DNA from 4 places in the Peribacillus sp. FSL E2-0218 genome. Region 4 is predicted to be linked to each of the others. Evidence: riboswitches for the same ligand, from Rfam matches in the RefSeq annotation. Region 4 holds a riboswitch; each other region holds the start of a gene.
What was found. Region 4 has a riboswitch for cobalamin ahead of MHI53_RS05885 (hypothetical protein). Riboswitches for the same ligand answer to the same signal wherever they lie in the genome.

Region 1: linked by a shared signal. The riboswitch ahead of MHI53_RS02050 (hypothetical protein) and the one ahead of MHI53_RS05885 (hypothetical protein) in region 4 are both predicted to bind cobalamin.
Region 2: linked by a shared signal. The riboswitch ahead of metE (5-methyltetrahydropteroyltriglutamate--homocysteine S-methyltransferase) and the one ahead of MHI53_RS05885 (hypothetical protein) in region 4 are both predicted to bind cobalamin.
Region 3: linked by a shared signal. The riboswitch ahead of MHI53_RS24535 (ABC transporter substrate-binding protein) and the one ahead of MHI53_RS05885 (hypothetical protein) in region 4 are both predicted to bind cobalamin.

Annotation. Positions count from the first base shown of each region.
Region 1 covers NZ_CP150304.1:420,631-426,879, reverse strand. Annotated here, with positions in the region: gene MHI53_RS02065 (transglutaminase domain-containing protein) at 1-1,717, opposite strand, end outside; gene MHI53_RS02060 (DUF58 domain-containing protein) at 1,714-2,868, opposite strand; gene MHI53_RS02055 (MoxR family ATPase) at 2,928-3,884, opposite strand; cobalamin riboswitch at 4,074-4,289, shown strand; gene MHI53_RS02050 (hypothetical protein) at 4,396-4,995, shown strand; gene MHI53_RS02045 (ABC transporter substrate-binding protein) at 4,999-5,937, shown strand.
Region 2 covers NZ_CP150304.1:795,057-801,305, forward strand. Annotated here, with positions in the region: gene MHI53_RS03810 (ABC-2 family transporter protein) at 1-266, shown strand, start outside; gene MHI53_RS03815 (ABC-2 family transporter protein) at 271-1,056, shown strand; gene MHI53_RS03820 (acyl-CoA thioesterase) at 1,102-1,590, opposite strand; gene metE (5-methyltetrahydropteroyltriglutamate--homocysteine S-methyltransferase) at 1,587-3,893, opposite strand; cobalamin riboswitch at 4,046-4,239, opposite strand; gene MHI53_RS03830 (potassium channel family protein) at 4,451-4,870, shown strand; gene bcp (thioredoxin-dependent thiol peroxidase) at 4,933-5,403, shown strand; gene MHI53_RS03840 (aminopeptidase) at 5,360-6,249, shown strand, end outside.
Region 3 covers NZ_CP150304.1:5,064,916-5,071,164, forward strand. Annotated here, with positions in the region: gene cbiB (adenosylcobinamide-phosphate synthase CbiB) at 1-398, opposite strand, end outside; gene MHI53_RS24525 (heme ABC transporter ATP-binding protein) at 395-1,867, opposite strand; gene MHI53_RS24530 (iron ABC transporter permease) at 1,860-2,927, opposite strand; gene MHI53_RS24535 (ABC transporter substrate-binding protein) at 2,890-3,861, opposite strand; cobalamin riboswitch at 4,012-4,186, opposite strand; gene MHI53_RS24540 (polysaccharide deacetylase family protein) at 4,264-5,127, opposite strand; tRNA gene MHI53_RS24545 (tRNA-Arg) at 5,347-5,420, shown strand; gene MHI53_RS24550 (hypothetical protein) at 5,674-6,057, shown strand.
Region 4 covers NZ_CP150304.1:1,235,802-1,242,050, forward strand. Annotated here, with positions in the region: gene MHI53_RS05880 (CDP-glycerol glycerophosphotransferase family protein) at 1-1,543, shown strand, start outside; cobalamin riboswitch at 1,609-1,808, shown strand; gene MHI53_RS05885 (hypothetical protein) at 1,970-2,209, shown strand; gene MHI53_RS05890 (hypothetical protein) at 2,235-2,423, opposite strand; gene MHI53_RS05895 (YheE family protein) at 2,515-2,718, opposite strand; gene MHI53_RS05900 (YheC/YheD family protein) at 2,782-3,978, opposite strand; gene MHI53_RS05905 (YheC/YheD family protein) at 3,975-5,348, opposite strand; gene MHI53_RS05910 (YheC/YheD family protein) at 5,345-6,249, opposite strand, start outside.

The DNA of each region.
Region 1 (6,249 bases), 820 kb from region 4:
TCTTGATTTCTTGCTGTTTCAATTCCGAGTCATAAAATTCGACTTCCCCGTTGAAACTCTTTGTTGGTTCGAAGGGCACCCAGCCTATCCCCGAAAAATAAACCTCGACCCAGGAATGTGCATTATTGTTGGTGACTTTATAAACGGATTCTCCACGATTAACCGTTTTCTCCCCTTCCGTGTAGCCCTTTACCCATCTGGCAGGTATATTGGCGGCACGGAGTAATACGACCATTGCCGTCGAATAATTATCGCAGTACCCTATCTTTGTCTCGAATAAAAATTGATCGGCATAATCCTGATTCGTATCTGGATATGGAATTTCATCTTTTGAATAAATGAATTCAGGGCGATCGAAATAATTCTCAATGACTTTTGCCTTATCGTACCAATTCGTTTCATTTCTCGTAAGCTGCGTAACCAAATCATAGACCCGGTTAGGCAATCCCTCAGGAAGCTGTGTATTTTTTTCCATTAACACAGCCATCGATTCATCGGGTTCCGTTACCTTCCTTAGCTCAGCTATATCAAAACTAGGCATGTCATAGGTCAACTCATATTCTTTCATTAATTGAGGGTCGCCATTTTTCCATTCGGTAATGATTTTGTCCATGCCTAGATAATATATAAAATTCATTTCGGTGTTGCTGTTATCCTCAATCTTTTTTAAATACCCGGATTGAGGATGCAGGATATGCGGATACATTTCTTCCATGGACACTTCAGTTGTCATTTCCTTCGTTTTCATCACTTCAGGAACTTGGTAAATATCCAATGGGCCCATATCCTGACCAATGGAAAAAGAGGCAACGTCCGGTTCCTCTATGGAAACCCAGCCCTTCCCTGTATAAACATCTTTGTTTTCCACTTTCCAATAATGCCCCTCAGTTGCATTATTATAAAAAACGACGGAGCTATCAGGCTCTATCGAACCGCCAAGACTTGAATCATCTTCATCGTAACCGACGCTTTTGTCCTTAGAACCATCGCCTTCCTGCATCGTTTTATTTGAATAAGAAGTGATATAAGGAACTGGGTCGGGCCACTGAGGAGAGAGCTTTGGACCGATGAAGCCAGCGACGGCACTTAACACGATCACGCCAATCAGCACCATGGCCCATTTTTTGATGGCTGCCGGCGGAAATGCAATCTGCTCCTGTATCATGAGACGCAGCAGGGAAAGCAGGCCGAGCATCAGAAAACCAGTGATGATGATCCTTATCATTGACATGTCCCCCGCGTAGGGAGTGAATGTATCAAGTACAGATACGAAAAACACCGTTAAAAGGAAAAAGAAAAAAATGCTTTGCCTTACCATCACCCAGTAATGGATCAAATACGTTACAAGCCATAGAAGCACAAAAAATAACAACGTTCGAAATGGGTTTGTGATCGACTCCCAATTCGCATCGTATATAAACCTTAGGTTAGCTGTAAAATCGACTAGAAACCCACTCATCCATGATATACCATTTATTGAGTGAAGGAGCTGTAAGGAAAACATGATATACACGGAAATGAGGATAAAGCGGATGGGCCAATGTATTTGGAAGTAATGCAGCAGCAGGGAAAAGATTAAAAACAGGACAAAAATAAAAATATTGCCTGTATCCGTCAGTTGATCGACCGGCCTTAGCCACTCAGTGGTCAAGATCAGACCAAAAACATATAGGATGATATGCATGTACCTTTGCAGCTTTTCACCAGTGACAGTCATTTTGCCATCACCCCCGTTCTATCGAACCGCAGCTGCTCATGTTCAATAAAGCTAACCTTGATTCCTTTTGTCATAGCAGTAGTCATTACCCTTTTTTCCTCATCCAGTAGATTTTCCGGATTCTTCATGCATAACATCGTTAACCCTCGATTAGTGCGGAAAGCATTTAATAGTTCCATCTTTTCCCTGGTCAAATCGGATACGATGAAAATCACGGCTGCGTTTGCCGGCAAATTTCCCTTCCTTCCTTTATCAGCTAATGCATTTGTTTCATCCGTTCTTTCTTTAGCAAGTCTGGTAAAAATCTTCCTTCTCTGGTTCCTGCCCGCCCCGGCAGGCAGGATTAGACTCGAAGACGTACTCGCATAACCAACCTGGATGCCCTTTTTTAACAGGCTGTGGACAAAGGAAGCCGCCGCAATAATGGATTCTTCAAATGATATCGATGGCTGGTTATCAAGGATGATCCATACATCCCGATTTTTTTGCACTTCGAATTCCTTCGTCATGATCTCACTCGTTCGAGCCGTCGCTTTCCAGTTGATCCATGAAAGCTGATCACCTGGCTGATACTCCCTCACCCCGGATACCACCGAATGTTCCCGATGTGTTTTCTTTGTCGGGCCTGCTTGTCCCTGATTGAACAATTGATCGAGATATAGGGAGTCAAGCTCATGATACGTAGGGAAAACGGTTATATTCATAGGAGAATCGAATATCGCCTCCTTTTCAACGAGTCCAAAAAAGTCCCCTATCAAAAAACGGATCGATTGGAACCTATGCTCACCACGTGGCAGGCCCTCCAAAGCATACGACAAGCTGATGGTACGCTTGAACCCAGGGAAGATCAGCGCCTTTCTATAAATCCCACTATCTTCACTATCTTCACTATCTTCCATATCTCCTGGCAATTCCTCCTCTATCACCAGAAATAAGAGCGGGAGCCGGTTCTTACGGGTGAACGTCAGGTTCATTTCAACGGTTTCACCTGCCTGGCATTCTCTTTTGCTGACGTTTCTTTCAACCGTAATGGAGTGAAGGGGATAAAACAGCAGAATCATGGCATACGCGGCAAAGGGCAAAAACGAATAAAAAATGAACCAACTGACAAATCCGCCTTGAAACATCGCAAAGCAAAAGGAAGTGGCCATAAGAAATACCAACCCGGCCGCATTCATGTTTTTCTTTAGAAAATGATTGAAGCTACGCATTATGACAAGGCCCGTTTCACAGGCACATGAGTCTTCGCGACAATTTCGGTGATCACCATTTCAGCATCGAAGCCATCATAATTCGCTTCAGGTTTTAAAATCAGGCGGTGGGAGAAAACGAACGGAGCTAAATATTGAACATCATCCGGCAGGACATAATCCCTGCCCTGTATTAGTGCATAAGCTTGGGCTGCCTTCATCAAAGCAATCGATCCACGCGGACTGACCCCAAGATAGACAGCCTGATGGCTCCTCGTTTCATTGGCCAGTTCAACAATATATCCTTTTATTGTGTCATCCACGATCACCATCTTAGCCTCTGCCTGCAGGGCCTTCAATTCTTCCAAGGTGATGACTGATTCCAGCTCTTCAAGCGGAGCCATGTATTGAGCTCTTTGCAGGACCTCGATTTCTTCCGCAACACTCGGGTAGCCCATCTTCATTTTTAACAGGAATCGATCCAATTGCGCTTCCGGAAGCGGATATGTGCCCTCGTACTCAATCGGGTTCTGCGTCGCCATGACAAAAAAGGGCTGCTCCAATCCCCTGGTGACGCCATCGATCGTCACACTTGCCTCCTCCATCGCTTCAAGCAGGGCAGACTGCGTTTTCGGAGAGGTCCGGTTAATTTCATCTGCCAAAATAATATGTCCCATTATCGGTCCTGGCCGAAAAATGAACGCTTGTTCCTTTGGGTTGAAAATCGAAACGCCGGTTACATCGGAAGGGAGTAAATCAGGCGTGAATTGTATTCGCTTAAAGCTCGCACTTATCGATTTGGCAAGCGCCCGGACCATGACTGTCTTGCCTACTCCCGGAACATCCTCCAATAAAACATGCCCACCGGAAAGCAGTGCGACGATGCTCAGTTCTGCAATATCCCGCTTTCCGATAATCACTTTTTCAATATTTCCTAGAACCTTTTCCAGTTTTTGATTTGCCTGCTTATAAATCATTCGCTACCTCCTGGGAAATCTATCACGATTATCTCATTTCCAATCTATCTCCGACTTCTCTTTACAGTAACAGCCAATTAATCCTTACATTGTAAGTTTACTAGATATTCCGTAAACCATAAACGAAATTCTCTAAAAATATTAGTGCAGCTTAAGGAAAAAGGTATGGTAAACTTATCCTAAGTGAATATGAACCTTGCAGAAAAGGGTGCTGCCTTGTCAGCTTAATAGGGAATTCGGTTCAAAACCGAAGCTGTTTCCGCAACTGTAAGTGCTAATGAAATAAGATGCATACCACTATTTGATGGTGGATTGGACATTTGTGCTATCCATCATCAAATGGGAAGGTTCTTAGAGTAAAATGACGCACAAGCCAGGAGACCTGCCTTTTTTTATCGTATCATGCTCTTCGGAAGATAGGAGATTGTACGGCAGCCTTCCATCTTTTTTTCTACTAGGAATACATGGATGCTCGATGCCGACCAAAACTCTTGGTCGGCTTTTTGTTTTGATGCGAAAAGCGATACGGCAGTCATTCACCAAACTACGTAAAGGAGGAAGAGTTATGGCAAAGAAAGACCTTCGTTTTTTATGCTATCCATACATGCGCGAATCCGCTTCCACAGTCGATTTTGAAATACGAACAGACTCCTTGACGACGCGAATCGGCATGGCCGCATCCCTGACGAAGGATGTTCCTGACGTTCACCGGGATTTAATGGTTTTGCTGCCCATGGCCTATCATCTAAATGGTTCAGTCCGTGGAAAACTAGCCATCAGCGACCATGACCTGGACCATTTAAGTTCGATTTATGACCGGTATGTCGCAGAAGTTAAAGAACAGATCCAGACATTTGTGCTCCCCCAAGGGTCAACGGCGGCATGTGCCCTGCATGCCTGCCGCAGCGAAGCCAAAAAGTCCGTCCGCGCTTTGCACAAAGTCAGTCTGGAAAGGGAAGTTCCGGACATCCTTTTCGATTACGCCCACTTGCTTGCAAACGTTTTATTCGTAATGGCAGTCTACGTTAATAAGCGACAAGGCTTTGAAGAAATACCTTTTATTAGCAAATCTTATCCTACTAAACCGATGAAAAAACAGATGGAGGAATAAATAATGAAATGTACCCAAAGATTCAGCTGGATTTCCATGCTTATGCTCGCCCTTTTCCTTACAGGATGTGGCGTAACGGATCAATCTGCAAAAGATGATAAAAAAGCGAACGAGGCGAAGAGCTATACCGTTACAGATGATACTGGAAAGAAAATAAAATTCTATAAGGCACCAGAAAAAGTCGTTTCACTGCAGCCTAGCAATACCGAAATTCTATTTGCCTTAGGACAGGGGAAGAAAGTGGTTGGCGTGACGGACTTCGATAATTATCCCGAGGAAGCGAAGAAAATCGAACATGTTTCAGATTCCGTGAATATCAATGCAGAAAAGATCATAGCCCTGAAGCCAGATGCGATCATCGCTTATACCGTTGGCGATGAAGCGACGCTGAAGCCACTCGAAGATGCCGGCATCCCTATATTCATCATTAAATCGGCAGCCAATTTCGATGACGTATACGGAGATATTGAGCAGATTGCCAAAGTGATGGGAGTTACCAAGAAAGGCGATGCATTGGTGAAGGATATCAAATCCCAAATAGCAAGTGTCGAGGAAAAAGTGGGAACCTTGGATGAACAGGAGCAAACATATTTTGAAATCAGTCCGGCTCCGGAAATCTATACAACAGGTGACGAAACCTTCCAACAAGAAATCCTGGAAACCGCTGGCATTAAAAACGTCTTTGCCGACCAAAAGGGCTGGGTTAAAATATCCGGGGAAGAAGTCGTCAAGCGCAACCCGGAAACGATCCTTACCACTGCAACCTATGTAAAAGATGCCGTTGATGAAATAAAATCACGTAAAGGTTGGGAAGAAATCGCTGCCGTGAAAAACGATGACGTCCACCTGCTTGATGAAAGTGTCATGTCCCGTCCCGGACCAAGGATCGGTGAAGCGGTAGAACTTGCTGCTAAAACCGTTTACCCGGACTTATTTAAATAATATTGAACAAGGATGCTCCGATATATCGGGGCATCCTTCCATTCATATCATTCGCTACATTAAGTGATGGCAATGGACTCTGCTTTTCTTCCTTTGTTTATGCTAAAATGAAGGCAATCCAAACCTATGATATCCGAGGTATCGATCATGTATAAAAGATTCTTCATTTGGGTCTTGGCAATCGCCCTTGTTTTAGGGCTTCTTAGAGCCATCATGGACCTTTAGCAAAAAAAGATAGGCAACTACAAGGAGATGCTGTCTGCCTTTTTATTTTTCAGGCGGCATCTTTTTTTCGTAACTGTCGGTAATCAG
Region 2 (6,249 bases), 440 kb from region 4:
TCCGGGCTAAACGGGTCATCATCGATTTGTTTTCCGGTCTATTGCTGCCCATCAGTTTCTATCCGATATGGGCGCAGGAAGTGATGAAATACTTGCCGTTTCAAGGGATCAGCTATGTACCAAGCATGATCTTCACGAACGGGTACAGTTCAGGGGAAATTGGCATGGCGCTTTTACAGCAGTTCATTTGGTGCATCATTCTCATAATACCGATTCAGCTTTTATGGATAGTCGCAAAAAAACAGCTGATTATTCAAGGGGGTTGATCGGATGTTTTATGTATCGATGTTTTTTCAATATGTAAGTCAATATATGAAAACAAGATTGCAGTATCGGGCGGATTTCTTCATGGAAATCTTATCTGACCTGCTGAATCAGGTCGTGAATTTGGTTTTCATCTTGGTTGTTTTTGGCCATACTCAGTTTTTAAGCGGCTGGAGCCGCGAAGAAATCATATTCATCTATGGGTTCTTCCTTATTCCATTCGCCCTTTTTTCAGCGTTTTTCAATATTTGGGATTTCAATGATCGCTATATCGTCAAGGGTGAGATGGACCGGATATTAACAAGGCCGATACATAGCCTGTTTCAAGTCATTTTGGAAAGAATCGAGCTTGAATCATTATTTGGTGTTGTGACTGGTTTGATCATAATATTTTACTCTGGGGCATCACTGAATCTGGAGCTTGCCTGGTATGATCCGATTCTTTTCATCATCTTTGCAATAGGAGGGGCGCTTGCTTATGCGGCCATTTTCGTTGTGATCGCAAGCATCGGGTTTTGGTCGGATGCAAAAACCTCCATCATGCCCATGATGTATAATATCGGGAATTATGGACGCTATCCTGTCGATATTTATAATAAGATCATTCGCTTTGTCCTTACATGGGTGCTGCCATTCGCGTTTGTCGGTGTTTATCCGGCATCCTATTTCCTTAGGAAAGAGGAGTGGTATGCGTATGCCTTCGCCACACCTGTAATCGGGGTTGTCTTTTTCATGATATCCGTCGTCATTTGGAATCAGGGAGTGAAGCGGTACCGCGGGGCAGGAAACTAAAAAAGAAATCCCTTCAGCCATCAGGTTGAAGGGATTTCTTTTTGTTTATTTACGCTTATTCTTTCTTTCTATATATCTTGCCTGGGCTTCGGCATACTGCTGTTTTTCCATTTCCGTTTCCGGTATTACCATTGGAACTTCGGTCGGCTTACCATCTTCATCAATGGCAAGCATCGTTAAAAAGGCGCGTGCCGTAAGCTGCTTTTCACCTGTTAATAAGTTTTCTCGCTCCACCTTCACGAATACCTCCATGGAAGTGCGGTGGGCACATGTGACATAAGCCTCTAGGTTAATCGCATCTCCTGTCTTGATGGGGGCCAAAAAATCAAAAGAGTCGCTTGATGCTGTCACGACTGGCTTTCGACAATGGCGCATAGCCGAAATGCAGGCGATTTTATCGACATAGGCCATTACTTTCCCGCCAAAAATGGTATTGTGATGATTTGTGTCAGGCGGGAAAACAAGGTCAGTTAAAAAGGTCCTTGACTGCTGTGTGGGTTGGCCTGCTGCTATCTCTACGTCGTTTTCGATCATTTGCCGGTTGTTTGGGCCAATAGCTTTTCCCGTACGATTTTGGCTGCCTCGACCATATTTTTAAGGGAAGAAACCGTTTCAGGGACGCCCCTCGTTTTCAGGCCGCAGTCAGGATTGATCCAAAACTGGTCTTTATCCAATACCTTGATGCCTCGTTCAATCATGTCGACCATTTCCTTCACAGCCGGGACTCGAGGACTATGAATATCATATACCCCTAGGCCAATTCCTTTTTCGTATGTCTTTTCCTCGAATGCGGAGGCAAGCTCCCCGTGGCTGCGGGATGTTTCGATGGAAATGACATCGGCATCGAGGGAAGAGATGACATCCATGAAACTGTTGAAGTCACAATAGCACATATGCGTATGGATTTGCGTTGTATCTTCCACGCTCGATGTGGAAATCAGGAACGAATTCACCGCCCAGTTCAAATACTCTTCCCGGTCGCTTTTCTTCAATGGAAGTCCTTCTCTAAGTGCAGGCTCATCCACTTGGATCATCTTGATTCCTGCCGCTTCCAAGGCAAGTACCTCTTTATCCAAGGCAAGGGCAAGCTGATAGCAAACATTCTCCCTTGAAATATCATCACGGACAAATGACCAGTTCAAAATCGTTACAGGACCTGTGAGCATTCCCTTTACCGTTTTCTTTGTCAGTGATTGAGCATGGACGCTTTCCCTGACTGTCATCGGCTTGATGAAATGAACGTCGCCGTAAATGACGGGGGGCTTGACGCAGCGAGAACCGTAGGATTGAACCCACCCTTTTTCCAGAAAGACGAATCCCCCCAGCTTATGGCCGAAATATTCAACCATATCCGTCCGTTCAAATTCTCCGTGAACGAGAACATCTAGGCCGATTTCTTCTTGAATATCGATCCACCTGGCAATCTCATCATTTATGAATGTTTCATATTGGGCAGCAGTCCATTCTCCTCTTTTAAATTTACTGCGTGCTTGTTTCACTTCAAATGTTTGGGGGAAGCTGCCGATCGTTGTAGAAGGAAGAAAAGGCAACTTGAAAAATTCACGTTGTTTTTGGTAACGCTCTTTAAATGCCAGCTGACGTCCCGAGGTCTTGGATTTAACCTTTTCTACATCGGCTTGTACTGCTTTATGATTCCGGGCCTGGGAACTGGCTAACGTTTGGATCGCCAATTTATTCGCATCCACTTTCTTTACGATTGCCTCCAAACCTAGATTGCTGCCTTTGACAAGGGTAGTGATTTCTTCTAGCTTCTCATCGGCGAAGGCAAGTGCCTCCTTCACTTCTTTAGCAAGCGCGTTTTCATTGCGAACGGTCACTGGAACATGAAGCAGGGAACAAGAGGGTTGGAGCCAGATTTTATCTTCTGCCACTTTGTTCTTGATCGTCTCGATTAATTGAAGCTTGCTCGATAAATCGGAAAGCCAAATGTTTTTTCCGTCAATCACGCCTGCACCAAGCACTTTGTCTGCCGGGAAGCCGAATGTTTCAAGATTGCTGACATTTCTTCCTTTATCATGAACAAAATCGAGCCCGATTCCCTGAACTTTCAATTGAGTGACCGCTTCATAGTGTTCAACGGCATCAAAGTATGTTTGGAGCATGATGTTCAGGTGAGGTGCCGCTTCATTCAGTTTTTCATAGAGGTATGTAACAGTTTCCATATCATCTTTGGATATCGATGAAACAAGGGAAGGCTCATCTAACTGAATCCACTGCACACCTTCTTGCTCCAACTCCTGCAATATTTGTGTATAGAGGGGGAGCAGGCTCAGGATGATGCCAGGGATATCTTCTTTATTGAAGCCTTTGGAAAGGGAGATGAAGGTATACGGTCCGATAAGCACCGGCTTCGTTTCAATCCCCAGCTTCTCCTTGGCTTCCCGATATGCAGCAAGCGGCTTATTTTCTGTTAAAGTCAGCTGGGAGCGTTTTAATTCCGGGACGATATAGTGATAATTCGTATTGAACCATTTCGTCATCTCGGATGCGACTTCGTCCTTGTTACCGCGGGCCATTGAATAATAAACGGAAAGGGGGACACTTCCTCCTTCATAAGAGGAATAACGTTCGGGAACAAGACCGAACATCACGGAAGTATCGAGCATTTGGTCATACAAAGTAAAGTCATTGACAGGAATGATATCAACGCCTAGCTCTTTTTGCTTTCGCAGGTTGCCCAACCGGATCGCTTCCAGTTGCGATGTGAATTCCGTTTCTTCGATTTTTCCTGACCAGTAAGCTTCTAATGTGCGTTTCCATTCACGATCTTCCCCGATGCGGGGGTATCCCAGATTACTACTTTTCAAAATTTCCATCCTCCTACATTCTTTGAATTTGATTGATATCCAACAAAAAAAGCACCCCTAACAGTCAAAAAGAGAAAGTTAGAAATGCTTAAAATAAAGTGTCAAGCGAATTGCCACTTACATGAAAGGTTCCTAACACCTCCCTATCTCCCGTAGGTTAAAACAGTGTTGTTGAAACAGGCAGGTCTCCTGACTTAGGGCATATTATTAGCGGCAAGCCTTCCCAATCCTTAGGATCAGTGGCATATCGGGTGGCGCTAACATTCCCATTACAGTGGCGGGACCGTGCCGGGATTACACCGGACTTCCCTTTTAATCCTAATGAACATTAGGAACCTGTTTCCACATATGAAATTCGATAAATTAAAAATTTATAAAATAGAAACTATTATAAAAATTTAGACAATCTTAACATATCCGACCAAAAGGGTCAACAAGCAAAAGTTTCGTAAACATGCCCATGACAAGTGGTTTATGGCAAGGCTGAAGTCTTTCCAAAATAGAATATATTGATTGGACAGGGAGTATGTATAAGGAAGTGGGCGTTTTGAAATGGGGCGTGGGGGATGACTTTCTACATCTTGATTGCTGGAATCATTTTTTGCATGGTGATGAGCATTCGGACGTTATTTCTTGTTGAGTCGGGAGGGAAAAAGTTTTCTCTTGAAGACATGCTTTGGCTCGGCAATTTATATGCGACGATATTGGTCGGTTTTGCACTGATTTATTTATTATACGAGCTTCAGAATCACTCAGTGATTCTTGATATGGGCAACCGATTGGATGGCACTTTTTATGAACAACTGAAAACTTCTTTTTATTTCAGTGCGATGACGATGTTTTCTGTAGGATATGGCGATATAGCCCCTATAGGCATGGGACGGATGATAGCGACAATACAGGCATTCATCGGATACACGCTTCCGGCGGCATTCGTGATTCGGACGGTAATCGACCTGGACCAGAAGGATAGGAAGGATAAATGAAAGTTGTGTTTCTTTCGATTATTGGGTACCCTTACCATAATGAAGAAAATGGAGGGTTCTAAATGACTGTTAAAATTGGAGAAAAAGCACCTGATTTTCATTTACCTGCTAACAACGGTGAAATGGTTTCCCTTTCGCAGTTCAAGGGCAAATATGTTGTTTTATATTTTTACCCTAAAGATATGACCCCGGGTTGCACGACGGAGGCCTGTGATTTTCGGGATCACAATGAACACTTTGAGGAATTGGATGCTGTCATCATTGGCATCAGCCCGGATCCAGCCGCGCGTCATGAAAAGTTCATTGAAAAACATGGATTGCCTTTCCTTTTGCTGGCTGATGAAAGTCATCAAGCTGCCGAAGCATTCGATGTGTGGCAATTGAAAAAGAACTTTGGCAAGGAATATATGGGCATTGAGCGTTCTACCTTCCTGATTGACAAGGAAGGCATGATCGTCAAAGAATGGCGCAAAGTAAAAGTCAAAGGCCATGTTGAAGACGCTCTTGAAACTCTTCGTGAACTCCAAAAATAAGGCTGAGCGACATAGGGAGCTCGCCGCCAAGTTGATTCATCATTCAATACGATTGAAGCCAAAAGAGAGAGTCCTGATAAAGGGCCATATCAGCACGAAGCCACTGATTAAAGAGCTGATCGTTGAAGCTTACCGAGTTGGGGCCTTTCCATATATAGAACTGGAGGACGATGAAATAAATCGTCACCTGTTACGAGGGAATGTAAAGGAACAGCTTGCCACCTCAGCGCAATGGGCTATGAAAAAATATACTGATATTGATGCGCTCATCATCATGACCGGTGATGAAGATAAAATGGAAATGACAGATGTCCCCGTTGAGATGCATCGTCTTCAAGGGGAGATGATGCATGCTGCTACGCTTTTTTATGTCAACAATCGACGTTGGGTCTTGCTTAATTATCCGACCAGCATATCAGCGCAAAAAGCCGGGATGAGCTTTGATGAGTATGAAGATTTCCTTTTAAACGTATGTACTATCGATTACGTGAAAATGGAGGCGGCACTTAAACCGTTAAAGCAATTGATGGAACGAACCGACAAGGTCAGGATCATTTCACCAGGGACTGATTTGTCCTTTTCAATCAAAGGGATGCCGGCAATCATCTGTGCTGGTAAAAAGAACCTGCCTGACGGCGAGGTGTTTACGGCTCCGCTGAGGGAAAGCGTCAATGGGACGATAGCCTTCAATGCCCCCGCCACCTATGAAGGAACTCCTTTCGGTGATGTAGAATTAACATTGGAAAAGGGAGAAGTCATTAAAGCCGTTTCCAAACACATGATTGAAATGAACGAGATACTGAATATGGATGAAGGGTCTCGTTTCATCGGCGAGTTCGGCATTGG
Region 3 (6,249 bases), 1.4 Mb from region 4:
ATGTCGGTATCACGGCCGACGATATAGGAAAGCTTAAGCCGCGCTTCAGGAAAATCCCTTTCATTCAGCGGACGGCACACCTCCATTCCAGCCTGCTTCAAACCCTTTTGGGCAATCGTAGTGGAAATCACGGCAGCTTCCCAAATGATTCCCGCCAGCGGATGGATAAGATAGGCCAAATAAACCGACAGACCTGTAAGCAATAGTACCGTCGTCAAGACGATAGCCAGCATGAACAGTCCATTTCTTTTCTTATGTACGCCTTCATTGAATGTGCGATCGAGCTTGCTTATCATCGTTCCGATCCATTTGACTGGATGCGGCCAATTCGGCGGATCTCCTATTATCAAATCAAGGAAAAACGCCAGCGTAACGGCAAAAAGGTGATGATAGATCATAATGCCTCATTCCGTTTACGACTATTCCTTATTGCTTCGGCGGTACAATCATATACTCCGCGGCTGATCAGCTTCCCTAGCGGGGTGATGGTTCCTGCATATTGAAGCTTCTCCCCTCTTTGTGTCGCTGCAATCGAGATGCTATCGGTCGATGTTCCTGTCGCATAGGTGTTCGTCACCTTGTCCAGCACCTGCAAATCATGAAGCGCTTTTACTTTTGCCTCGGTCGCGGTAACGATGCTGTGAATGAACGCTTCTTCTGCCAGGTGGCCATTTACGAATATCCATGTATTGATGGTCCCTGGCGCAGAACTCCAGGAGTGGCGGTCCGCTAATGAAGCGTCGATCGCATTGCCGACTCCAGCCGTCACGATGATGAAAACCGAGAAACCTTCCGCTTTTACTAATTGGAAGGCAGCCGTATCAAGGAAGACTGCCGTCATCATCCCTACCGTTTCCTGCGGATCGATGTTATTGGCTTTTAAATAATCCGCCATTTCCGCAAGATGGTCGGCGCAATCATAATCGTGATGGACGTGCCTATTCACGAAATATCGATGCCAGCCCATCCCCGATCCAGTCACTCCAGAAGACATCGTTCTAAGGGGATTGGGGGCATTCAACCGGATCATCTCCCGCCCGACCGTCAAATGGGATTCATTGATTTCGAATGGTTCGTAATCGCTGCCATGCTTTTGGGGAACGATGAACATTTGCGGCTTCGGAAGTGCAGGATGCGGATGCTTTTCAATCGTCGTACGATAGACTTCCTGGATCCGGTCCTGTTGAAGCACTTCATGAGGGGCAGCAAGGGCTTGGATTTTCCCTTTTGCAAGCAGCAAGAGCCGATCACAATATAATCCAGCCAGATTCAAGTCATGAAAAATCGATATGACGGTCAATTCCTGCTCCTTTGCCATCTTCCTCATCAAATCAAGAAGTTCCTTTTGATACGATAGATCCAAGTGGTTCGTCGGCTCATCCAAAAAAAGTACTTCAGGCTCCTGGGCCAGCGCCTGGGCCAGCAAGACCCGCTGTCTCTCCCCTCCTGATAGCCGTTCGAAATGAAGATCCTGGAATTCGGCCACTCCCGTTTGTTTCATCACCCGTTGGACAATCCTTTCATCCTCCTCAGACCAGCTGTGGAACCAGCCTGTTTGATGGGCGTACCTCCCAAGCGAGACCGTTTCCTTCACCGTATACGAAAAAGCTAACGAGGAATGTTGAGGAAGCACCGCAATGACCCGTGCAAGCTGTTTTGCCGAATAATCCTGCAAATCTTTTCCTTTGATCCGTATGCTTCCTTGCTTGTAAGCGAGCACCCCGCTGAGCATACTCAACAGCGTCGTTTTTCCGCTGCCGTTTGGACCGAGGATCCCGAATAGTTCTCCTTTTTGAACGTCGAAAGAGATGGAATCCAAAACGCTTTTGTTATCATATCCACCTGTTAACCCTTTAACTTCAAGCATCCGTCCTACCCACTCTCCGTCTCCTTAATAAAATGAGGGCAAATGCAGGTGCCCCGATCAGTGAGGTGATGACCCCGATCGGCAGTTCCGACGGGGCGATGATCGTCCGTGCCACAAGATCTGCCAAAATCAAGAACCCGCTTCCTACCAGCAATGATAACGGAAGCAGATGCCTATGATCTGGCCCCCATATCCTCCGGACCAAATGGGGAATCACCAGCCCTACAAAGCCGATCGTGCCTGAAACGGCAACCGCTGCGCCCGTCAATATCGAGCCCGCGATCAGGATCCACATTTTCCGCCTCTGCACGTCGACACCTAAATGTTTTGCCCGGTCCTCCCCGAAGGTCATCGCATTCAATTCCCTCGTATTCATGATCAGAATCAACGAGCCAATGATGAAAAACGGCAGAATGATTCCGATATAATTCCACCCGCGCATGGACACGCTGCCCATGAGCCAGCCGATGATTTGTCTTAATTCCTCCCCCGTCAACGCAATCATCAAGGATATGAAGGCGCTTAAAAACGAGCTGAAGATGATTCCGGTCAAAATGATCGTTTCGACCTTCATCGATCGATCCATTTTTTTTGCGAATGTCAGCACACAAAAAATCGTAATCACGGAACATAAGATGCTCAATGCAGGAAGCGTATATAAGCCGATGAACGGGAGTGATATATTCAGGAATAACGTCACCACTGCCCCGACTGATGCTCCTGACGATATCCCGAGCGTGTAGGGATCGGCAAGCGGATTCCGGAGCAGCCCCTGAAATGCCGCACCCGCGATCGCCAAGCATGCCCCGACCAAACCAGCAAGCAATACACGCGGCAAACGGATGTTCATCACGATATTCGTCAGCATCACATCGGGATCAGCGGAAATCGGCAAATGAAAAATCTCCTTGCCGATTATTTGCATAAGTACGGGGATCGGTACGGACACCGAACCGAATGAGATGCCGATCGTACTGGCAAAAAGTAAAAACAATGACGCAAGCAAATAAGCAAGCGCCCATTTAGTTGTCAAATACGTTCGGATAGATTGATTTGGCAAGTTCCTCTACTCCCTCTATTAAACGTGGACCTGAACGGGTCACCAAGTCGGAATGGACATCAAAGACTTGGGCATTCTTAACCGCCGTTACGTCTTGCCACCCTTTTCGGCCCGTCACTCCACTTACCGGGTCTTTTGTGTAATAACCATAAGTCGTAATGATGACATCCGGATTGGCTGCAATCATCGACTCTTCATCCATTTTGGCCCAGCCATCCACATCCGCTGCAGCATTATCAGCTGAGATCATCACAAGCATTTCATTCATGAATGTATTTTTACCAGGTGTATAGATATCCGGGGACGGCGAAACCTCCACTAAAACGGTCTTTCTTTCCGATTCCTTTACCGATTTGGCCTTCTCAGAAATAACCTTCAGCTTCGTTTTCATGTCCGTGATGATGTCTTTTGCCTTAGCTTGCTCGCCTGTTGCCATCCCGATCATATCAATGGATTTGTACACCTCATTGAAGCTTTGGGCATCATTGACTACAAGCACATCTATTCCCGCATCCTTAAGCTGCTGGAGCCCCTCCTTCGAATTATGGGCACTCGATGCATGGGCAAGAACAAGATCGGGCTTCAAGGATACGATCAATTCCGTGTTCATCTCCATGCCGCCCACTTTTTCGATATCCTTCGTTTCTTCCGGGTAATTATCATTGTCGGACACGCCAATAACCTTATTACCTAAACCAAGCGCAAAGACCACTTCCGTATTGCTTGGTATCAACGTAACGATTTTCTTCGGTTTTTCTTCTATCGTCACCTTTTCGCCCGTTGCATCTTTAATCGTAACCGGGAAGGCTTGTTGTGTAGCCTGATTCGTCTGCTGCTTTCCTTTTCCTTCATCGGCCGTGCCGCTGCAGCCAACCATCATGCCAGCCGTCAGCACCATCACCAGTATCAGGCCAAAAATCTTCTTCACGTTCATTCCCCACAATCATTTCATTTAGTTTTAGCCCGCCTTAAGCGAGGACCTCATGACAAAAAGCATCCCCCGTCAAACGGAAGATGCTTGTATGGCAACAATATCATTACGGACTCTTTACGGTCTGCCACACACCTCCCCATCCGCGTGGGTCACAGGTGTACGAATCTTGGCAGGTCTCCTGGCTCATGGTCATCGTCAACGGCATCTCCCATATCCCAAACAGTGGCATACAGCCGTCAGCTCCCATATACAGTGGCGGGACCGCGCTGGCATTGAACCAGCTTCCCTTTTAAGTCATTTAGACACCAAATCGTTCATATGTATATAATTTTCACTGCTTATCATTATACACCATGCAAGAAGCGATTATTGGGTGATTTTTCACAAAACGCCGGTCCAGCTTCAGTAATTGGACGCATTTTCAATCAGTGATGCAAATCCCCCTACGGATAATCCCGGTGAAATCCGAACGCGATGCAGGGCATGCATCCCTTGATCACTTGTTGCCCCGCCAGGTTCGGTGGTGACTGCCATCTTGTATCCGGCTTCTTCCGATAACCTGAGGCTCTCCTCGTTATAACGGCCGACTGGATACGAAAGTACCGTCGTCTCCTGGTTCAGAATGCGATCGAATAAATCCTTGGACTGGACCATTTCAGCTTCCTGCTGTCCGGAAGTCATCCGGTTCAGCTCAAGATGGTTGATTGTATGACTCTCGATGGAAATCCCATTCGCACTCATCTCCATCATTTGATCTTCCGTCAGGTGATGAGCTTTACCAATGGACTTCCCGATCATGAAGATGGTCGCTTTCAACTCATATTCCTTCAATATAGGAAAAGCCTCGGTGTAGTTATCTGTATAGCCATCATCAAAAGTAATCCAGACACACTTTTCACTTGGCATTATATTTTCGCTTAAAACGAGAAAGGCTTCATTAGGCGATAAAGTCTGGTAGCCATTTTCCCGAAGCCAAGCCATTTGCAGCCGGAATTCCTCCTTCGGCACCCGAAGGTTATTCCCCTCCGATATGCTGTGATACATCAATATCGGAAGCCTAACCGCGGACTCGGCCCTTATCCAGCCACTCGTGTCGATTCGTTCAGGATTTGCTCCATCCTCCGAATCTATTTCGGCCTCATTCTCCTCTGCTGCAGCCACCTCGATATTCTCTTCCACAATCGGCGCAGCCGTCTTTTTACCTATTTTCTCTAAAACACCTTGTGAACAGCCAGCTAAAATGAAAACTACAAACACTGCTGCCATCCATACCAATCTGTATTTTCCCACTATCATTCTCCTATTTTTTTCTAGCATAATAGTACCAGAAAATCAGCGAATAATAAAGTATCCCAATTAACGCAATAAAAGGTAAAAATCATCGTTATATGACCCGCCAGGCATTTTTTTTCATAATTATAAGCTACTCACTTGAAAAGTTTGCCTATAACAAATATAATAAACAAGTCGTCGACCTTTTAACATGTCCCAGTAGCTCAGCAGGATAGAGCGACAGCCTCCTAAGCTGTAGGTCGTAGGTTCGATTCCTATCTGGGACGCTAAAAAAAACCCCTTACATGTTAAGGGGTTTTTTGTTTTATATAACAGTTTGTTTTCCTAAAATAAAATTACAAAATAACTTTCTACCTGTTTATTTTTTTGAATATTCTAATTATCATAATGCGATTCCACCGTGACACAAATAAACGTTGAATAATAAGTACCTTTTTTATGCAGCCAGCGGCAATGATATCTTGCTTTATTGTATAATTTTGTATACATATAGAAAAACCTTAGGAGGTCATGGCTTTCATGAAAATAAGCGTGTTCCTTATTTTTTCATCGCTGCTTTTTATATATGGTTGTGAAGATCAAAAGGAAGTTGATCAAAAAAAATATGATAATCGGATTAATCAAGTTATCACGCAGGAAAATATAAGGTTACAAAAAGAAAATGCAGTGGCCGATGATGAAATACAGAAAAGGGAAGATACAGGTATCGTTGTGTATTCCAATGGCGAGGTTATTGAGCTTATGTATGAAATAGATTCAAGTAATAAGAAAATAGAAGTTTTATATGTTTTCAATAAGAAAAAGGGTGAATATAAATGGGTTCCTGTTCATTCCGCTAAATATAACAAAATTACAGGAAAGCTAAAGGACGACGAATATATAGAAAACCTTGGCGTGAAATGATGTTCGCGCAGGATTGCGAAAAAAATTCAAAATAAATGTTTCAACCTGTCCTACCCGGGTATATAAATACTGTAAGACATTCTCAACCAAAGGAGATGATGTGCATGAGTACAATCAGAAGCCAATGGAACAAGGAGAATGACGCAGCGGTGTTTAGTCCCGGTGATCAGCGTTAGAGTCAATTGAAGCGTT
Region 4 (6,249 bases):
AAAGGGTCATAAACTGTCTTTTACAATCGATGTTAAGTCGATGGAATGGCGTCCTTTTTATTATGATTTCTATTTAATGGTCAGGGTTGGGGGGAAGGACCACTATATTCGTTTGAAGAACCCTACGTGCATGGCCTTGAGAAAGTTGAATAAACGACTATTTGGCATGTCGTACACCTTTGATAACGGATATTGGGTGTATCCATATTTGACCGCATCAGGCACTGTGGCACTGACTTATAAGGAAAGAACCGAGTACGAGACGAACAAGCACTTTTTTAAAGAAGTTCTGGCTTCATGGGTTTATAGACTGCTGCTCCCCTATTATAAAAAGAAAAACATTTGGCTGATTTACGAGAAAACCGCTGACAGGGCCCAAGATAACGGATACTACTTCTTTAAATACATCTATGAAAATCATAACCATCAACAAGCATATTACATCATTAAACCTGATTCGGAAGATTACCCGAAATTGGAAAACATGAAAAATAGAGTCGTTGAATTCATGAGCTTTAAATATATGGTGTTCATGTTTGCCGCACAGCTATTGGTATCCTCCGAAACTAAAGGGCATGCATACGACATAAGAATTCAAAAGGGCAGGATTAGAAAAGCGATGAATTATAAGCCGCTTGTCTTTTTGCAGCATGGCGTTATCGGATTAAAAAAACTTAACAGCATCTTTAAAAAATCCAGCATTAACGCACCAAGCCTTTTTGTCGTTTCCTCACCCGAGGAAGGCAAGATCATCCAGAATCATTTCGGCTATAACAAAAACGAACTGATTGTCAGCGGCCTTCCCCGCTGGGATGTCATTGAAAATAGATCGAACGGAAAAAGGATTTTAGTGATGCCGACATGGCGCGTATGGCTTGAAAACTTACCTTTTGAGGAAGTGGAAAAGAGTGAGTATGTGCAAGTATTCAAGACTTTTTTACAATCAAAAGAATTGAGCAGGCTATTGGAGCAGCATGATTTGACGCTGCATTTTTATTTGCATCCAAAATTCAAGGACTTTATCGAACATTTTTCCATTGATAATCAGCGGTTCACGATTTCCAATGAAGAAGACTTGAATACCTTATTGATGGAGGCATCCATGTTGATTACGGATTACTCGAGTGTCGCCTGGGATATGTTTTACCAAAAAAAACCTGTTGTTTTTTACCAATTCGATCTCGAGACGTACAATAAGTATCAAGGAAGTTATATGAATATGGATAATCAATTATTTGGTGATCAGGTTTTCACTACAGAAAAGTTGATTTCGACGATTAACGCCTATGCCGAAGCCGGTTTTGCGGAAAAAGAAGCATTTGGCCAGTTAAGGAAAACATATCTTCCTTATATCGATCATTCCAATAGCCGCCGGGTCTATGAGCAAATTCATGCAAAGCAAGGTCTGTTGAAAAAAATTAAACGCAAGCAGCTGATTACAAGGATTTCGAATAACCCTTTTGTACGTTCACTTTGGAGAAAATTCAACGGTATCAACTTCGTTAAGGGAATGGCGGAAACCATAAGGCTGAAAGCGAGATGATCGTTCATCGCGTGAGCGGATTGTAATCCAGGAAATAATTTGATACATTTAAATGGATGGAAAACTAAATAAGTCTAGAAACGGGTGCGGATATGAAACATCGATTTATCCGCTTAAAAGGGAAGCCGGTTGGAATCCGGCGCTGTCCCGCAACTGTATATGTGAGCGATTCGAGTGATGCCACTGTTTTCTGCAAAAGGGAATGGGAAGGTTCGAAAAGCGTTGACCATGAGCCAGGATACCTGCCTGTTTTTAGCACATCATCAAATGCCTACGAGGATAGGGGATGTTACGTGCGAAAATTGGCAAAAGCATGCTTTCATTTTTAAAAATGAAAAAACATGCTTATTTTTGTTATGCTTCGTTATGCATTCAAACAGCTTCCTTCCGGGAAGTTGTTTTTTTATTTTTTAAGGGGGAATACAAATGTTTGGAACGGTTAAATATTTCACGGATCATCTTAAAACCCAGGTTATGTACAATTTTTCGGGAGGGGAAACGATTTCTTTAAGCGGAAATCGTGAAAAGCTTACAGAGGAAATCAATGGGCAAGCAATAAGTTCCGCTGAAAAGGAATTATTTTCACGTAATTTGGAAGTCGCCTATGAGAGTGTGGTTCGAGAAATGTTCGGGGAAACAAGCCTGCTCCAAAAAGAGCTCTCCTAAAAGAGAGCCCTGGCAATAAGGTCGTCTATTTATTGATGTTAGGATCGGTCTCGTCATAGAAATCATGGGCTTCTTCAATGTTCCGAAGATCAGCGGCCTCATATACATTGCCGCCTGCCAAACCTTCATTGATGTAGCGATCGATGTCAAGGAAGGCGGAATCCCGTCCATCATACTCGCTATCCTTTAAAAAAGTCATTTTTTCTTTGTCCAAAATAAATCCCTCCTAACCTTTTCATTAGTATAGGCATTAGAGGGATTTTTATTCTTTTCAAGCTTTCCTAAAAGCAATTGGACGATACGGTTTATTCATAAACATGATAGACCATCAAGTCATGTATCATGGTTTTGAGTTTCATTTCATCTTCCGTTGCAGGTGGGTTGGCTGTCCATTCGATGGTTCCATCTTTATGATAGAAAGCCTGGATGGATTGTCTATTGTAATAAAAGGAAATTTTCCACCCTGGCAGATTCTTATGCAGCGGTGCCCATTGAAAATGACTGATCATATGTATTACCTCCATATATGCTGTCTCACATTACATTATAATGGAAAACGGCAGCAGGAGGTGTTATTTTATTTTCCTGTTGGAAAAAGTTAATTCCATGAAAAGGTTTTTTAAATGTAAAAGCCGATTAGCTTCGATTTCCTCTTCGTCGAACTGCATGGGCTTGGAGTTCACTTCGTAAATGAAGAGCGAGCCTGATTCGTCTTCACCGATATCAATCGAAAATTCGCCGAGAAAGCCTATTTTTTTTGAAAGAATTTCTCCGCATTTTTGGGCGATTCTAGCCAATGTTAGATTCAGCCTTTTTGATTGCAGGTTTTGATAGGGATAAAGCTTACCGCCTCGAGGAGTGTGTGTAGTGATTTCCTGCAGTTGTGACATTCGTACAGCTTTGCCCGTTACTTTATAAAATCCTTTTTCATAATGGACGAGAACCCTGTAATCGTAACGGTGACCAAGGAGTTTTTTTGGTACGACCGCCCGCTGAGCCAGGTAATTTCTTTTTAATAAGTCCTTTTTTTTCGTTTCCCAGAAAGAAGCGAAGTTCGAGAAAGTCTCGCTGTGTTTCAGGCTGTTGAACAAAAGTGTATCATCAGGATTTTTGCGGAGGGTGTAAATGCCTTTTCCCTGGCTTCCTTTACAAGGTTTTAAGTAGATGTGCCGATGTGTATCAAGGAATGCCTCCAAACAATCGCGCTTTTGCAGGATCGCTGTTGCCGGCAGGTACTTGATGAGGGAACCATCATCAAGCAAAGCTTCGAACATTAGATATTTATCCAGGAAACCTGGATTGAAAAATATCACATGGTGCTCAATGAAATGGCTCATGAGTGATTGGAATTCTGCCGAAGCCTCATAGCCCCTGGAGGGTATACGATTATAAACAATATCAGGAAGCGGCATCTTACACTCGATCCACTTGTTTGAATCGTATGAAAATACATAACCTCTCATTGAACCGGAAGCAAAGTCCTTTCCCGTGAATGCATAGGGTAAAATCCCATGTTGGAAAAGATACAATGATAAATCCTGAAAAAGGGCCAAGTTACCGCCCAACCCTGTTTCCTTTTTCGGATTGAACGAAGTCATTATTCCAACAACGAGCAGCCGGCTTCCGGGAAATTCGGTGATCGGAAAGAGTCTTTGACCTGAAAGCTCATTGCTATAGTTTATCTCTTCATCTGCAGCACCTGCAAAAAGTACTGTATCCTTTTGATCATGGCACCAAGATTCCGAAACGCTATCATAAAAAATATTCATCGCTGCACACTAATGGCGTTTGTAATCGTCTGTTCAGTCAAATAAATGGCATAATCGAGGCTGAGCTTTCTGGTCAACAATTCGAATTCCTTCAGTTTGGGATGGGAGAAGATGGAGCGTCCTGGCTTGGAATTCGCTTCAAACATCCAAACCTGCCCTTTCTTATCCAACCCAAAATCAAATCCGATTTCCGCTATGATGCCATCCAGATGCTTTTCCATGCTTTCGCTTAATAACAGTGCTGCTTCAGATAGTTTGCGTTCCACTTCTTTTGCCTCATCGTCATCTCCAAACAGTTCGGCAACCGTTTTGATGACCCCGCCGCTTTTAATATGGGTTGTAACACTGCCTGCGCCGGCAATTTTGGCAGCAATTGCGGTTACTTGCCATACGCCATTACTGTCCTTGTTAGTATGAACCCGGAAATCGACTGGTCTTTTTTCGGAACGGATGAGTGAGATGCCCTGCTGGACGATAAGATTCTCTAGCGGTCGGTCATGAAATAGGTGTTTAACGATTGATTCCAGTGTGGAGAATTTTTGTAATTTATTCTCCCTTGCTTCATTTGTATAGCGGCAATAGTAAACATTCTCATGCCTATCATAAAGGATCTGGTGAATGCCGAGGCCGAGGCTGCCATGAATGGGCTTGATATAAACCTGACGATAATGGGAAAGAAGCGTCTCTACCACGGATATGGATTGAAATGGATAAGTTTCAGGCAGATATGGCAGTGCCTGCTCATCTGCACATAATCTTTCATTTACGTCCCATTTATTGAAAAACCCCGGATTGAACCAAGGAATGGTATAGTCTTTTTGGAATTTCTGCTTCACTTCTTTAGGGCCGTCGCGATTTTCGGTCAACCGGTTGGGAAGCCGATCATAAATGACGTTAGGAAATGGGAATTCCTGAATGTGCCAATTATCATTCTCGAACACATAGCCCTTGATTGTTTCTTCATCCCAATTGATGACATTCTCCCCAAAAACGAAGGGGATGCAGCCTGTAGTCCGGCTAAGGGAAAGAAGCTTTGAGAAAAATGGCGATCTTTCACCTAGAGGTTTGTTTGACAGGCCAGTGAAACCTGAAGAAAAAATACCTACCAAAGGACCGATATGGATGGTCTTGCCGTAAATGAATAAATGAAGGGGGATATCGGTCAAATCGAATTTTAACGATTCCGCGAGACTTTCCGATAGGACGATGGATTGATTGATGGCCGGGTTTTGTTTCACACTGGCAGGACATGAATGCTGTCCGAAATATATCAATTCGATCTCTTCCAGATCTCCAAGTTCTGAAGGGTAAAAGAGAACGTTGCCAGGGATGACGGCGATTTCGACAGGAAAAGTCTTTCTCACTTTCATTCACCTGCCTTCTGAAGATGATTGGCTAAATATTGGCTATATTGCAGCGGTGCCCGATGAATATCCTTCATGTTCTCCGGCTGCAGTGCCTGGATGATTTTCCTTCCGGGTTTTGAATTAATGTCCAGTATCCATAACTGGCCCTTTTTATCGATGCCTAGATCGATGCCCAATTCGAATAGTCTTTCAAACACAGCCTCGATTTCGGCAGGCAGGGTACGGAGTATATGCTGGATCTTTTGTTCGACCGCAATCGAAATGGTTTCCGGATTTTTTTTGATGAAGGCATCCAATGTTATGGCTTCTCCGCCTGTTGCCAAATTTGAGGTGATTCCATCCTTTTGGCCGGTGCGAATCCCACGGCCCCGTTCTACCCACTGGTTCCTCTCATTTTTTTGCAGCAGGATGCGTAAATCGAACGGTTCATGTTCTTGGTTGCAAAGTTCCAAATATGGCTGGCAAAGGTATTTGTATCGATTCAATAAATGCTGCAGCCATTTGTTCAGCTGTGATGTAGAAGTGAATTGGCGGTCATATTTGTTGCCTTTTTTTGTCATGGATACCAAAGTGCCGTCATCGTTTTTGGAAAGAAGGTAAATTCCCGTACCGCCTGCACCGAATTCAGGCTTGATGATGATTCGATCCAGGCGCTCCAAATGACCGATAATATCTTCAGATGTGGATACTTGGACGGTCTCTGGGAAAAAAGCTTGAAGAAGGGGGTGTTTTTTCAGGGTTTGATAAACTTCCCACTTACCAGGAAGCCCGAGCCCTAAGAAGCTGGAATGTTCTTTTAACCAATTGATTTTATTTCGTGTTTCCGATGGTTGACGCGATAGCCCATGGAAACAGCGATCATAAATATAATCAGGTATATTAAAAGATGCAGCAATCCACGTCT